One region of the Allofournierella sp. genome, then DNA from elsewhere that is predicted to be linked to it. Evidence: predicted binding sites of a transcription regulator. Region 1 holds the regulator's gene; each other region holds the start of a gene.
The links. The regulator Rex, encoded in region 1, represses fermentation and respiration genes when NADH is low (regulators of the CRP and FNR family bind a similar motif). The targets are predictions, from matches to a motif close to ATTGTTAANNNNTTAACAAT.
Positions count from the first base shown of each region.

Region 2: the regulator Rex is predicted to act here: its motif matches at 3,698-3,717, upstream of hypB (hydrogenase nickel incorporation protein HypB).
Region 3: the regulator Rex is predicted to act here: its motif matches at 3,147-3,166, upstream of J7G73_RS10100 (flavocytochrome c).

Region 1 covers NZ_JAGHKE010000085.1:112-5,228, reverse strand. Annotated here, with positions in the region: gene J7G73_RS10780 (DNA translocase FtsK) at 1-1,022, opposite strand, end outside; partial or broken gene J7G73_RS10775 (hypothetical protein) at 1,136-1,276, opposite strand; gene J7G73_RS10770 (ATP-dependent Clp protease proteolytic subunit) at 1,917-2,666, opposite strand; gene J7G73_RS10765 (redox-sensing transcriptional repressor Rex) at 2,951-3,589, shown strand; partial or broken gene J7G73_RS10760 (hypothetical protein) at 3,691-4,084, shown strand; gene J7G73_RS10755 (nucleoid-associated protein) at 4,145-5,117, opposite strand, start outside.
Region 2 covers NZ_JAGHKE010000058.1:8,567-13,683, forward strand. Annotated here, with positions in the region: gene J7G73_RS08450 (hydrogenase maturation nickel metallochaperone HypA) at 1-149, opposite strand, end outside; gene J7G73_RS13700 (4Fe-4S binding protein) at 153-632, opposite strand; gene J7G73_RS08455 (FAD-dependent oxidoreductase) at 610-2,913, opposite strand; gene hypB (hydrogenase nickel incorporation protein HypB) at 2,940-3,620, opposite strand; gene J7G73_RS08465 (GntR family transcriptional regulator) at 3,853-4,563, shown strand; gene coaBC (bifunctional phosphopantothenoylcysteine decarboxylase/phosphopantothenate--cysteine ligase CoaBC) at 4,672-5,117, opposite strand, start outside.
Region 3 covers NZ_JAGHKE010000076.1:7,413-12,529, forward strand. Annotated here, with positions in the region: gene J7G73_RS10085 (NTP transferase domain-containing protein) at 1-555, opposite strand, end outside; gene J7G73_RS10090 (sensor histidine kinase) at 819-2,429, shown strand; gene J7G73_RS10095 (response regulator) at 2,417-3,103, shown strand; gene J7G73_RS10100 (flavocytochrome c) at 3,277-5,117, shown strand, end outside.

The DNA of each region.
Region 1 (5,117 bases):
TTGTTCTCAGCGAACAGGTGGTAGCGGCGCTCCATCTCGGCCACAGCGCTGCCCAGCGCACCCGCCGCCTTGCGCGGCTCGGTGACCACCGGCATCAGCAGGTGGGGAATGCCGTTGTACTCCGCCAGCTCCACCACCTTGGGGTCGATGAGGATGAGCTTCACATCCTCGGGGCTGGAGCGATACAAAAAGCTGATGATGATGCTGTTCACGCACACCGACTTACCGCTGCCGGTGGAACCGGCGATCAGCAGGTGGGGCATCTTGCACAGGTCCGCCACCTGGGCGTTGCCCGCAATGTCCTTGCCCAGGGCAAGGGTCAGGGGCGAGGCGCTGCGGGTGTAGGCCTGGGATTCAAAGATGCCACGGATGCCCACCGGGCTGGATTTTCGGTTGGGCACCTCCACGCCCACGGCAGGCTTGCCGGGGATGGGGGCCTCGATGCGCACGCCGGCCGCCGCCAGGTTCAGGGCAATATCATCGGCCAGACCGGTGATTCGGCTGATCTTCACGCCCGCCAGGGGCTGCAGCTCGTACCGGGTGACCGAGGGGCCGCGGCAGATGTCCAGCACGCGGGTCTTTACGCCGAAGCTTTCCAGCGTGCTCACCAGCAGCTCGGCGTTCTTTTTCAGCTCCGCCTCCACGCCCGGGTCCTCCGCCGACTCCATCACCTGGAACAGGTCAAGCGGCGGATAGCAATAGGCAGCAGGCTGTTCCACAGGCTGCGCAAGGGCGGTTTCCGCCGTGGCGGCCGCCGGGTTCAGCGGACGCAGCGGCTCGCCGTAGGAATTGCCCATAGTCTGGCTGGGCTCCATGGCCTTGTGGATCAGACTGTCCAGCTCGGTGACACCGACATTGGGCTGCTCCGGCTCCAGCGGGATCGGCTGGTCCAGCTGGAAGGGCGGCTCGTCCGCGTCGGAGGGCTCCGGCGCCTGATCGAACCGCATCTCCCAGGCATAGTCCGGGCTGCTGCTGGGATAGGGCTCGAAGCCCACATCCGGGTCCTGCTGAGGCTCGTCCATGGGAATCTCGGTCTCGAATTCGCTGTGCTCCTCCGGCTCGGACCCCGGAACCGCTGGGCAAAGGCCTCCTGCTTTTGCTGGCGGGCAGCGGCCCGCTCCTGGGCGGCGGCGCGGCGCTCGGGTTCCCGGCGCAGCTGCTCCTCCTCCCAGGCCTCGCGCTGCTGGCGGGCAGCATCCCGGTCAGCCTTCCAGTCGCCCAGATAGTCCTCCGCGATCTGCCACAGATCACCCGGGGTCACCCCCAGGTACCACATGACCATGGCGATGAGCATGATGACCAGCAGGATATTCGCCGCCGGATGCCCGCACAAGGCCAGCAGGGTGCCGCCGATGATGCCGCCCAACAGGCCACCGCCCAGCATACCCTGACCGTTGGCGTATAACGCCGCGGTGGCCTTGCCGAAGCTCAGGCCCACCAGGTCGATTTTGGAGAACACCACTGCCGTGCCGCAGATCAGCATCATCAGCAGCAGGGACTTGGCGCAGCGGGACCAGATGGGCCGCCCCAGCGCCACCAGCACCGCGATGTAGAGCAGCACCGGCCCCAGCAGATAGGTACACACGCCGAACACGCCGAACAGCACGCCGCGCAGCATGGCCCAGACCGACTGCCCGGCCACCAGAGACATGGCAATGATCACAACGCCCAGGCAGAACAGCAGAATGCTCCAGCTCTGGGCCACATCCGGCTGGCTGCGCCGTGAGCGGGAGCGGGTGGTTTTCGCGCCGCTTTTTGCGGCGGGTTTCTTCTTTTGTGCCATACGCTTTCTTTCCCTCGTTTATGTATTTCCAGCCCCCGGACCATTTGGTTTTCCGGGGGCGCCGCGCACCCGGCGCGGGAATTTTTCGGAACTTATCTATTGTATCATAAAACCATAGGTTTTAAAACCCAATTTATCGGACAGTTTCCTCTCTGCTTCGGCTTTCCTCATTCTTTGCGCCGGTTCGATTCCGTTCGATCTGGCGATACAGGTAAGCAAGCGCGTCGCCCAGACCGCCCAGTTCGTCGATCAGGCCCTCGGCCACCGCCTGCTCACCGCCCAGCACGGTCCCCACATCCATCACCAGCTCGCCGGTGTGCATCATCAGCTCCAGAAAACGCTCTTCGCTGATGTGGGAATGGCTTTGCACAAAGCCGGTGATGCGCTCCTGCATCTGCTCGAAATAGCGCATGGTCTGGGGCACCCCCAATACCAGCCCGGAATGTCGCACCGGGTGAATGGTCATGGTGGCAGTGGGCACAATAAAGCTGTGCTTGGCGCTGACCGCCAGCGGGATGCCGATGGAATGCCCGCCGCCCAGCACCAGGGTGGCGCTGGGCTTGGTCACCCCGCTGATCAGCTCAGCCAGGGCAAGGCCCGCCTCCACGTCGCCGCCTACGGTATTCAAAATCACCAGCAGACCCTCGATCTCCGGGTCCTCCTCAATGGCCACCAGCTGTGGGATCACATGCTCGTAGCGGGTCACCTTCTGCTCCTGTCCGGCACTCACGTGGCCCTCGATCAGACCGATCACCGTGAGGCAATGGATGGCATGACGGCCCTTGGTGCGGATCACCGAGCCGGTGTCCATCATAAAATCCTGTTCCAGCTTTTCCTGCTCCACCTGGGCATCGGTGGGCCGCGGAGTATCATTGTTCGGCATTGGTCTCTTCGCTCCTTTTGGCAACGCCGCCTGCGGTGTTGGCCGTGAATCGTGCGGGGCTGCCTTTTGTTTTTTCTATCAGTTTGCACGAATTTTTTGTCTTTATGCCCACACAGACGGCCTTCCGCCCTGCAATTGGTTTGACAAGCCTTTGTGAATCCAGTATTATAAAGTATGGATATTCCTGCAAAAGGCCTGTTTTCGCCTTTTGCTCGCTTCTGCACAGGGCAGGCCACGTACCCGCCCGTTGCTTTAAATCATTTTCAAAAGACGGTGATGATAATATGAACCATTCTCAAGGAAAGGTATCTCTGCCGGTAATCAAACGGCTGCCCAAATATTACCGCTACATCAGCCAGATGCAGAGAAACGGTGTGGTAAAGGTATCTTCCAGTGAACTGGCCCGCATGATGGGCACCACTGCCAGTCAGGTACGCCAGGACTTTAACTGCTTTGGCGGTTTTGGCCAGCAGGGAATCGGCTATAATGTGGAGGTACTGCTGCACGAGATCGGTCGCCTGCTGTTTGGCGAGGGCGAAAAGCTGCCCACCATTCTGATCGGTGCCGGCCGTCTGGGCCGGGCGGTCTCCCGTTTTCTGACCACCGATACCAACGGCTACCATCTGCTGGCTGTATTCGATGTGCAGCAGGAGCTGGTGGGCCAGGATCTGGACGGTATTCCCATCCATCACATTGATGAGCTGGAGTCCTTCTGTGCCGCCCACAATCCTCAGGTGGCGGTGCTCTGCCTGCCCCGTGAGGGCGCAAAGGAGCTTTCCGGCCGGCTGGTGGACCTGGGCATCCGGGGCTTCTGGAACTTCAGTCACTACGATCTTTCCATTCCCTACCCCAATGTGACGGTGGAGAATGCCCATCTGGGCGACAGCCTGATGAGCCTGGGCTACCGGCTGCGGAACGACTGAATCCATCAAACAACAGCAGCCCGGCTGCGTGAAAGCGCAGCCGGGCTGACTTTTGGCGAATGAGCGTCTTCTTCGCCGTATAAAGAGGTTTATGCAACACTATGGCAAAATTGTATTTTCGCTACGGCGCCATGAACAGCGGCAAAAGCACTGCCCTGATGCAGGTGGCCTATAATTACGAGGAGCGCGGCATGCGGGTGCTGGTGATGAAGCCCAGCGTGGATACCAAGGGCGGCGACAAGCTGGTCAGCCGACTGGGTGTGACCCGGCTGGTAGACATTGCCGTGACCCCCAAGCTGGACATTCTGGACCTGGTGCGGGATCTGCTGACCCGTGCCCCCGCCCCGGCTTGCATTCTCACCGATATTCGTGTTTGAAGGCGATCAGGTTGTCATCGACGAGGGCGGCGAAGTGGAATACGTAAGCCTGTGTGCCCAGTGCTATTTCAAGGCGCGGGATGACTTCTATCGCCGCCATCCCCGCATTACAGTTTGAGCATATAACAAAACTCCCGAAAGCCTGTGCGGCTTTCGGGAGTTTTCTTTTTGGGGCAATTTACAGCACAACGCCCTTGACCAGCAGCGAGATGGTGCCGTCCGGCTCGTTGACGAACTCCACATAGTCGTTGTCGCCACGCAGAAGACTGGTGGGGATCTTCATCTCGATGCCGCTCTCGGTCTTGATGGACTGGTATTCCATCCGCTTGATGCGGGCGGGCGGAACCGATACGGTTTCCTCCAGAGGCAGATTCGCCTGCTCCAGCTCCTGGGTGAAGGACTCCACCGCCAGCGGGAACTGCTCCTCCAGCCGCTCCTTTACCCGCTGGACCTCCAGACTGCCGTCACCGGCCACCGCCTCCTCACAGAGGATGGCTGCGATCTCACTGTCGCTTTTCTGGTTGTCCTCGTAGCTTTGGCGCACCGCCTGGGCTGCGGCGGTCTGCACCGTCTGCAGCTTGGCCCGCTCGGGCTGGGCCTGGGTGCTGCGCAGAATGCGCTCGGACAGATAGAAGATCTTCGTCCCGTCCACCTCGTATTTTTTCTCCACCAGCTTGATGGAGCCGTCGGTCATATCCACGATCACCGACTCATCCGGCTTGGAGCCGGCGGCGGGCAGCAGGGTACGCTGCTTGATCAGGGCGTTGTAGTGCTGGCCCTCCACCTGCTGATAATAGTGAGCATAGGCCGCCTTGTAATTCATCTTCAGGACGGCGATGCTCTCGTGCCCGTTGATGGAGCAGTAAATCACGATCAGGTCCGCATTGGGAATGGCCGGGCTGGTGCGCATCACCTGAAAGAATTCGTTCGCCACCTGCTTGGAGCACTGCACAAAGTCCTGATTGTCCAGCAGCAGCGACGGGAAGGTGGCTTCCGGCAGAAAGCTGCAGTTTTTCACCGCATCGTTGTAATAGGCCTTTTCCAGGTGGGCAGCCAGATAGTCGGCGGTATCGCCATCCAGCTCCAGCAGCCGGTCGGAAAACACCGGTGCACCGCCGCTGGAATCCAGCACGTGTACGATGGCCTTAAAG
Region 2 (5,117 bases), on a different contig from region 1:
CAGCGCCAGCAATCCTGCAGGTAGTGCTCCACCACACCGGACACCTCGCCCAGCTGGAGCGTCACCGCGCTGACCCGTTTCACCCGGTTTTTGCGGCCTACCTCTTCCACGCCGCGGATGATGTGGAACACAATGCCCAGTTCATGCATGGCTCATTTCTCCTTCTTGCCGAAGCGGATCTTCATCTCCCGCTTGAGCATATAGGGCAGGATGGCCTTGAACTTGTCCTCACTGCGCACCATGTTGCTGCAATCGGGCAGCTCGCGGGAAAGGTGGATGGCGTCGAACTCGCACTTGGTGGTGCAGATGCCGCAGCCGATGCACTTGTTGGGGTCCACCACCGAAGCGCCGCAGCCAAGGCAGCGGGCGGTCTCGGTCTTCACCTGCTCCTCGGTGAAGGTGCCATGGGCATCCCGGAAGGAGCGGGTGTGATCGATGCGGCCGTCCATAGCCGGGTACTGGCGGGCAGCAGTGTCGTAGCCGGTGAGAACCGCGTTGTCCTTGTCCAGCTCAATGAACTGGCGGCGGTCCCGGCCGATGGTCATGCTGGTGTTGGGCTGCACGAACCGGTGGATGGACACTGCGCCCTGCTTGCCCGCGGCAATGGCGTCAGCTGGGGCCGGTGTACACATCGCCGCCCACAAACACGTCCGGCTGGGCGGTCTGGTAGGTCAGCGGGTCCGCCTGGGCTCGACCGCCGCCACCCAGCTGCACGGTGCTGCCGGTAAGCAGTCCGCCCCACTGGATGCTCTGGCCGATGCTCATAAACACCCGGTCACAGGGCACGGTCATGGTGTCGTTCTCGTCGTAGACCGGAGCGAAGCGGCCGTTTGCGTCGGTGACCGACACGCAGCGCTTGAACTCCACACCGGTGACCTTGCCGTTTTCCTCCAGGATGCGGCTGGGGCCCCATCCGCAGTGGATGTTCGCGCCCTCCTGACGGGCCTCGGCGATCTCCTCGGGGGAGGCGGGCATCTGATTTTCCTGCTCCAGACAGTACATGGCCACTTCCTCCGCGCCGCAGCGCAGGCAGGAGCGGGCCACGTCGATGGCCACGTTGCCGCCGCCGATCACCACCGCCCGGCCCTTGACCGAGGTGGTTTCGTCTTCGCTGACCCGATGGAGGAATTTCACCGCCGTGGTCACGCCCTCGGCGTTTTCGCCGGGAATGCCTGCCAGCCGGCCGCCCTGGCAGCCGATGGCCAGATAGAAGGCCTTGTAGCCCTGGGCACGCAGCTCATCCAGGGTCACATCACGGCCCACTTCCACATTGCAGCGGATCTCCACGCCCATCTGGCGCAGTACCTCGATCTCCGCGTCCACAACATCCTTCTCCAGCTTGTAGGAGGGGATGCCATAGACCAGCATGCCGCCGGGGCGGGCGTTTTTCTCAAACACGGTGGGCTTGTAGCCCTTCTTCGCCAGGAAGAAGGCACAGGACAGGCCCGCCGGGCCCGCGCCCACGATGGCGATTTTGTCGTCGAAGCCGCCCCGGTTGGAGGGGGGCTGGATGGGCGGCACATAACGGGTGGACGCGTCCAGATCCTTCTGGGCGATGAACTTCTTCACCTCATCGATGGCCACCGCCTGGTCGATCTTGCCGCGGGTGCAGGCGTCCTCACAGCGGCGGTTGCACACCCGGCCGCACACCGCCGGGAAGGGGTTCTCCTGCTTGATGAGGGCCAGCGCCTCGGTGTAGCGGCCCTGGGCTGCCATTTTCAGGTAGCCCTGCACCGCGATGTGGGCCGGGCAGGCAGTCTTGCAGGGGGCGGTGCCGGTGTCGTGGCAGTTGGTGCGGTTGGTGTCCCGGTAGTTGATGTCCCACTTTTCCGGGCCCCATTTCACCCGGTCCGGCAGCTCCTGACGAGGGTATTCCACCGGGCCGTCCTTGGTGCAGAGCTTCTGGCCCAGACGCACCGCGCCCGCCGGGCAGTATTCCACGCAGCGGCCGCAGGCCACACAATTTTCGGTGGTCACATTGGCCACGTAGGCCGAGCGGCTCATGTTGGGGGTGTTGAACAGCTGGCTGGTACGCAGGGCATTACAGATGTTCACGTTACAATTGCAGATGGCGAAGATCTTGTTCTCGCCGTCGATGTTGGTGATCTGGTGCACGAAGCCGTTGTCCTCGGCGCGCTTCAGGATGCGCAGCACCTCATCCCGGTCCACATAGTGGCCCTTGTTGGTCTCCACCAGGTAGTCCGCCATGTCGCCCACACCGATGCACCAGTCCTCCGGATCGTCGCCGCATCCCTCGCCCAGCTTGGCGCGGGACATCCGGCAGGAGCAGGGACTGGCGGCATATTTGCCGTCGTACTTATCCAGCCAGTGGGAGATGTGCTCGATGCCCACCGAGCGGTTCTCGGTCTGGATGGCCTGTTCCACCGGGATCACATGCATGCCGATGCCCGCACCGCCGGGGGGCACCATGGCGGTGATGTGCTCCAGCGGCAGGAAGGTCATACGCTCGAAAAAGGCGGTGACCTCCGGGTGCTCGTCGATCTGCTGCTGTTTCATGTTGAAGAACTCGGCGCTGCCGGGCACGAACATGGGCAGCACATACTGCTTCTCCCGCCGCTCGTTTTCCCAGTTGTATTCCAGCAAGCCCACGTTGCTCATTTCCTGCAGCAGGGGCTCCAGCTCCTGGGCGGGTTTACCGGTGACCTTGACCAGCTGGGGCAGGGTCATGGGCTTGCGCACCTTCATTTTCAGGGCCACATCCGCCATCTCGTCGGTGACGATGCCCGCAAGGCCCCAGTATTCCGGGTCCTCGGCGGTGAGCGGGCGCAGCTTGGCGGGTACACGGTCGGTGATCTTCTGGCCCAGCTTTAAAATCTTCTCCCGGGGCTTTTCGTCCTTCGGAATGGAAAAGGGCAGCTTTTCTTCGTCCAGGGGAAAATGGGTCTGACTCATATCCTTATTGTCCTTTCCTTCGTCTCTCAGCTCTTCCAATCATTCACCTGGGTGCGCAGCCAATCGGCCCAGGCCTCGATGCCTTCGCCGGTTTTGGCACAGATGGGAATGACCTCCGCATTCGGATTGCGCATGCGGAGGTACTCTTTGCACTTTTCCAGGTCAAAGTCGAAATAGGGCATCACATCGGTCTTGTTGATGAGCACCACATCACACACCGAAAACATCAGCGGGTATTTCAGGGGCTTGTCGTGGCCTTCCGGCACCGACAGGATCATGGCGTTCTTCACCGCGCCGGTATCGAACTCCGCCGGGCAGACCAGATTGCCCACGTTTTCCAGGATGGCCAGGTCCACATCTTCGGTACCCAGCGCCTCCAGACCCTGACGAGTCATGTCCGCGTCCAGATGGCACATACCGCCGGTGTGCAGCTGGATGGCCTTCACGCCGGTGGCGGCCATCGCCTTGGCATCCACATCCGAATCAATGTCCGCCTCCATCACGCCGATGCGCAGCTGGCCCTCCAGAGCCTTCACCGTCTGCTTCAGGGTGGTGGTTTTGCCCGCGCCGGGCGAGGACATCAGGTTCAGAAGAAATACGCCCTTCTCCTTCAGCTCCCCGCGCAGATTGCGGGCCTGTTCGTCGTTGGATGCAAACACGCTCTGCTTGATCTCGATCACTTTTACCTTGCTGGTGGTATCCGCCATGGGTCCCCCTCCTTGTTTTCCGGGCGGGTCTTGTGGCCCAACCAGAGCCACATTTCTCCTCTCTTCCCCGCCTTTTAGCTGTTAATAGCTTAACATTCCCATTGTAAGCCGTCAATCAAATCCCGATTTTTCAGAGAACAGCCCAAATGAAGGGCTTTTCCTTAAGCGAATTGCATGGTAAAATAAGCCTGTGGTATGTGGTATAGCCACAACAAAAGCCGAGGTGATTTGCATGCCATTTGAAAAACTGAATTCTCCCAGTCTGAAACAATTGTTCGTGCGCCAGCTGCAAGGCATGATCCTTTCCGGCGAATTGCCCATGGGCAGCCAGCTTCCCTCGGAGCGGGAGCTGGCCCGGCAGATGCAGGTAAGCCGGGCGGTGGTGAACGGCGGTCTGACCGAGCTGGCCCAGCAGGGTTTTCTGGAGGTGCGCCCCCGGCAGGGCACCTGTGTGGCGGACTACCGCCGCAAGGGCAACCTTTCCACCCTGATCGCCATCATGGAATACCGGGACGGCGTGCTGGGCAAGGACGAGATCCGCTCGCTGCTGGAGGTACGCCAGGCGCTGGAGCATCTGGCGGTGACCTCCGCCATCCGCTATGCGTCGGACCAGGCGCTGGACAGTCTGGGGGAGCATCTGGCCCACATGGCCCAGGCAGAGGACATCGCCCAGGCCGCCGAGGCGGCGTTCCAGTTCCAGCACGAGCTGGCGCTGGTGGGCGGCAACAGCATCGTGCCGCTGATCTACTATTCCTTCAAGGCCCCAGTCATCACCCTCTGGATGCGCTTTTGCCGGCTGTACGGCATCGAGGCGCTGCTGCGCAACACCGAGCGCCTGTACGACTGCATCCGTGCCCGGGACGAGCAGGCCGCAGCGGAATGGATCGACCGGTATCTGGGTCAGGCCATCCGGGGCAGCCAGCAGATCTACAGCGAGCGGTGAGTCCCTTTTCCGTTCCGTACCGGACAGCATACAAAAAGAGTGCGCAGCCCCCAAGCTGAGAGGCAGCGCACTCTTTTTGTATACTCTTATAAAATGAAACCGGACGGCTCACTTTTCGGCCCGCATGGCCAGAATTTTGTCCACGATGCAGCCGGCCACCTGGGCCTTGTCCATCTGGGGCTGGGGCTCGGCGCCCTCTTTGGTGATGAAGGTGATCACATTGGTGCCCGCGCCGAAGCCCGCGCCCTCTACCTTCACGTTGTTGCCCACCACCAGATCCAGATTCTTTGCCTCCAGCTTTTTGCGGGCGTTCTCCTCCAGGTTCTGGGTCTCCATGGCAAAGCCGCACAAAAACTGCCCGGCGGGCTTTTCTTCGCCCAGGCTGCGCAGGATGTCCTGAGTCCGCTCCAGCGGGATCGCCCAGCCGCCCTCCGCCTTCTTGATCTTCTCGGTGGCCACGGTGGCGGGGCGGTAGTCGGCCACGGCGGCGGCCTTGATGATGATGTCCTGCCCGGCGGCGCGGCTGGTCACGGCCTCATACATCTCCTGAGCGC
Region 3 (5,117 bases), on a different contig from region 1:
GTCCTCCGGAGTGTCGGCATCCAGCAGCACAGCCTCGTCCTCCACCGGCAGATCAGCGGGCAGCACCCCGGCCCGGGCCAGCGCGGTTTTCAGGCTGAGACCCGGCGGCGCGGCCAGCAGAGGTTCGATCAGATGCGCATCCAGCGCGGCGGGGTGGCCCCGGCGGCCCCCGTAAACCGGCCGGGCAAAGGGGGCCGGATGCTCCAGCAGACGGCGCAGCGTTTCGGGCAATGGCAGCGGAACATCCACCGGCGTGAGCAGAAACCTGCTGCACCGGCCCTGCAGCAGGGGCAGGCCCTGCCGGATGGAGTCAAACATCTGGGTGTGGGCATACTCCGGGCTGCGGACCACAAAAATCTCCGGCTGGCCTGCCAGATGCGCATCGATCTCCTCCGCGTGCCAGCCGGTCACAACCACCACCGGCCCCACACCGGCGGCACGCATGCTGTGCAGCAGCTGGTCCAGAAAGGTGCTGCCGCCCAGAGGCAGCAGCGGCTTGAACCGGCCCATCCGGGAGGAAAGCCCGGCGGCGGGGATCAGTGCACCGAATGCCATTGCCTGTCCTCCTTTTTCAAAGCGGCGCGGGGCCGCCGATCAACTCTGTTCTGATTTTAGCACAGCAGTCGTTATTTCACAAGAGAAATAACGACGAAAAGAAGGACTTCCGTACTGGCCAAAAAAGCAACCGTCGTCCGCCTGCCGGGGAGGTGGATGCTGGGAACAGACCGGCCAACGCTCTCGTGGACAGGAGCCGACCGGTGTGCTATCATGTCTGTGCCGGGGCCGCTGTGCCCGCAGGGCGGAAAGGAGCGAGGACGTTGAAACAACGGACCATTGAGCGGCAGCTGTACTCCACGCTGATCGGCGGCATCGCCATCATGCTGCTGATCTCGATCAGCATCACCCTGTATTACAGCATCTACCGCCAGAAGCGCCATGTGGACCGTACCATTGCCGACACGGCAGCCATTGTGGCCCACATGCCCCAGGTGCTGCAGACGCTGCAGGGCCAGGGCGACCCGGAAGCGCTGAAGGAATATCTGAACCAGGTGCTGGCGTTGTCCTCCGTCGAGATCATTACCGTATGCGATGCCGCCGGGGTGCGGCTGTATCATCCCAATGAGGCACTGATCGGCAAACGCTTTGTGGGCGGCGACGAACAGCCCGCCCTGGAGGGAGCCGACCCGTATATCACCACCGGCCGGGGCACGCTGGGGGAGCAGCGGCGGGCCTTCTGCCCGGTGCGGGATGATTCCGGCCGGGTGGCAGGGTTTGTGATGGCATCCATGCTGATTCGAAGCATGGTGTATACCCGGGGGCAGATCCTGGCGGTTTATCTGGTGTTTGCGCTGCTGCTGGCGCTCATCGCGCTGGTGGTGGTGCGCCAGATGATGCGGCGGCTGCGCCGGACCCTGATGGGGCACGGCCCCGAGGAATTCGCCGCCATGTATCTGCAGCAGAGCGGAGTTCTTGATGCACTGGACGAGGGCGTGTTTGCCATTGACCGCCAGAGCCGGGTGATTCTGATGAATTCGTCCGCCCGGCGCATGCTGGATATCCCGCCCGGGCAGGCGGTGGAGGGGACCCTTATCACGGAGCTGTTCCCGGAGACTCGACTGCCTCAGGTGATGGAGAGCGGCAGGGCACAGAACAACGTGATTATGGACCTGCGGGGCAGGCGGATCATCACCAGCCGCATTCCGCTGTGCAAGGACGGAGTCTGCGATGGGGCGGTGAGCGTGTTCCGGGACAAGACCGAGGTGACCCGACTGGCCGAAGAGCTCACCGGCACCCGCTTCCTGGTGGATACGCTGCGGGCCTACAACCATGAATTCAACAACAAGCTCCATGTGATTCTGGGCTACATCCAGATGGGCCGCCTGACGGAAGCGGTGGAGTTCATCACCCGCAGCACCCTGCTACCCGCCAGTGCGCTGGCAGCGGTGTCCGAGCGGATCGCGGTGCCGCATCTGGCGGCGCTGATTCTGGGCAAGATGATCCGAGCAAAGGAAAAGGGCATTCTGCTCACCCTCAAGCCGGACAGCCGCTGCATGGCGGACGATCTGATCATTCCCCCGGAGGACTGCGAGACCATTGTGGGCAATCTTCTGGAAAATGCCATCGAGGAGCTGGATCGCCGGGATCATCCGGTGAAGGAGATCAGTCTGGGCGTTTACTGCAGCGGGCAGGGCCTGCTGATCCAGTGCGAGGATACGGGAGGCGGCATCCCGCCGCAGGTGATGGAGCGCATCTTTGAGCAGGGCGTGTCCACCAAGGGCGAAAACCGGGGCACCGGCCTTTCGCTGGTGCACAGCATCGTGGAGGCCTGGGGCGGGCAGATCCAGGTGGACACCGAGCCGGACGAGGGAACGGGGATTACCGTGAGCATCGCCACACAAGCAAGGGAGGCATCGTCATGTATCGAGTGATCATTGTAGAGGACGACCCCATGGTGCGGGCCATCAATCAGCAGTATGTACAGGCACAGGGGGAGTTTTCCGTGGAGGAGACCTTCCATAACGGCGAGGCCGCGCTGGCCTGGCTACAAGAAAACCCGGCGGATCTGGTGATCCTGGATTATTATATGCCGGTGATGGACGGGCTGGAGTTTTTGAAAAAGCTGGCGGAGGTAACGCCCCGGCCGGGGGTGATCGTGGTCAGTGCCGCCAACGAGGGCGGTACCGTGCGCCGCATGCTGGAGCTGGGTGTGACGGACTATCTGGTCAAGCCCTTTGAATACGAGCGGTTCGAGCAGGCGCTGGTCCGTTTCTGCAGCCAGCGGCGGCAGCTGGACCGGATGAGCGAGCAGGACGGGCTGCACCAGCAGCAGATCGATCGGCTGCTGGCACAGCCTCCGGCCGAGGAGCCCGCGCTGAAGAAGGGACTGCAGAAACGCACGCTGGACAAGATCCGCGAATATATGCGCTCCCAGGCGGGCAAAGCCTATACCAGCGAGGAGATCTCCGAGGCGGTGGGCCTGTCCCGGGTGACGGTGGGCCGCTATGTGAACCATCTGGTGGAGACCGGCGTGCTGCACAGCACCGTGGATTATCAGACCGGCGGCCGCCCCTCCATGCTGTACCAATACATCCCGGCGGAATAGCCGCCGGGCAGAGGCGGGAAGCGACAGGATGCCGCCGGATTCGTTTGTTAAAAAACTTTCAAAAGGGTTTGATTAGCTTCAAAACCTTTTGCGCCAGAGAGGCTTACGGTACACTGGTTATGTGAAAATCCGCCTTTGCGGCGGAAAAACAGCGAAAAAGAGGAGAAATGACCATGAAGAAACGGATCATTGCCTTGCTGGCAGCATGCAGCCTGGTACTGAGCCTGGCCGGCTGCGGCCAGACGGGCGCAAGCAGCAGCGCGGGTGTAAGCGGCAGCTTCACCGGCACCGCAAAGGGCATGGGCGGCGATGTGACCGTCACCCTGACCCTGGAGAACAGCGTGATTACCGGCTGCGAGGCCGAGGGCAAGGACGAGACCCCCGGCATCGGCGACAAGGCCATCGAGCAGGTGACCGCCGACATCGTGAAAAACAACAGCGTGGAAGTAGACGCCATTGCCGGCGCCACCATCACCTCCGACGCGGTGAAGGCTGCCGCGGCCGCCGCTCTGGCCGCTGCCGGTCTGGATGCCGCGGATTACGCGGGCGGCGCGGGCAGCGCTGAGCCTGCGGGCGACACCACCTACGATGCCGATGTGGTGGTCGTGGGCGCGGGCGGCGCGGGTATGACCGCTGCCATCACCGCCGCCGATGCAGGCAAAAAGGTCATCGTGCTGGAGAGCCAGGCCCTGGTGGGCGGCAACTCGGTACGCGCCACCGGCGGCCTGAATGCTGCCGAGACCGAAGCACAGCAGAAGAACACCTTTGAGGAGGCTGCCGGCGTGGAGAAGACGCTGGCAGCTGCCAAGGCCTATGCCGATAACGAGACCATCACCCAGCTAGCTGCCCAGGTGCAGAAGCAGTGGGATGCCTATCAGGCCGCGCCGGAAGGCTACTTTGATTCCGTGGAGCTGATGGAGCTGGACACCATGATCGGCGGCAAGGGCATCAACGATCCCGCGCTGGTGGCTACCCTGTGCGAGGGCAGCGCCCCCGCCATTGACTGGCTGGCCGGCATCGGCATCGAGATGCCCAGCGTTTCCAGCTTTGGCGGCGCTTCCGTTAAGCGCATCCATCGCCCGCTGGACGCCGAGGGCAAGGTGGTTTCCGTGGGCAGCTACATGATCCCCAAGCTGGAGGAGAACATGACCAGCCGGGGCGTTCAGCTGCTGACCCAGACCACCGCCAATGCGCTGCTGACCGATGAGTCCGGCGCAGTGACCGGCGTGGAGGCCACCGACAAGAACGGCAATACCGTAACCGTGAATGCCAAGGCTGTGGTGCTGGCCACCGGCGGCTTTGGCGCCAACCTGGAAATGGTGGAGCAGTATGCTCCCCAGCTGAAGGGCTTCATGACCACCAACGCCCCCGGCATCCTGGGCCAGGGCATCGAGATGGCAGTGGCTGCAGGCGCCGCCACGGTTGATATGGACCAGATCCAGATCCACCCCACCGTTCAGGCGGATACCGCCGCTCTGATCACGGAAGGCCTGCGCGGCGACGGCGCCATTCTGGTGAACGCCGAGGGCAAGCGCTTCGTGGATGAGGTGGGTACCCGTGACGTGGTTTCCGCCGCTGAGATCGCTCAGACCGGCAGCTACAGCTGGCTGGTGGTGGACCAGAAGATGGCCGATGCCTCCAGCGTAATTCAGGGTTATATTTCCAAGGGCTACACCGTGACCGGCAACACCGCTGAGGAGCTGGCCGCGGCTGCGGGCATGGACGAGGCTGCCTTTGCCACCACTCTGGAAACCTGGAACGGCTATGTGAAGGCCGGTTCCGATCCCGAGTTCGGCCGCACCAGCTTTGCTGAACCGCTGGACACCGCCCCCTACTATGCCATCAAGGTCACCGCCGGTGTGCATCACACCATGGGTGGCCTGGTCATCGACACCAGCGCTGCGGTGCTGAACGAGAACGGCGAGGCCATTCCCGGTCTGTATGCCGCGGGTGAGGTGACCGGTGGCGTGCATGGCGCCAACCGTCTGGGGGGCAACGCGGTGAGCGACTTCAC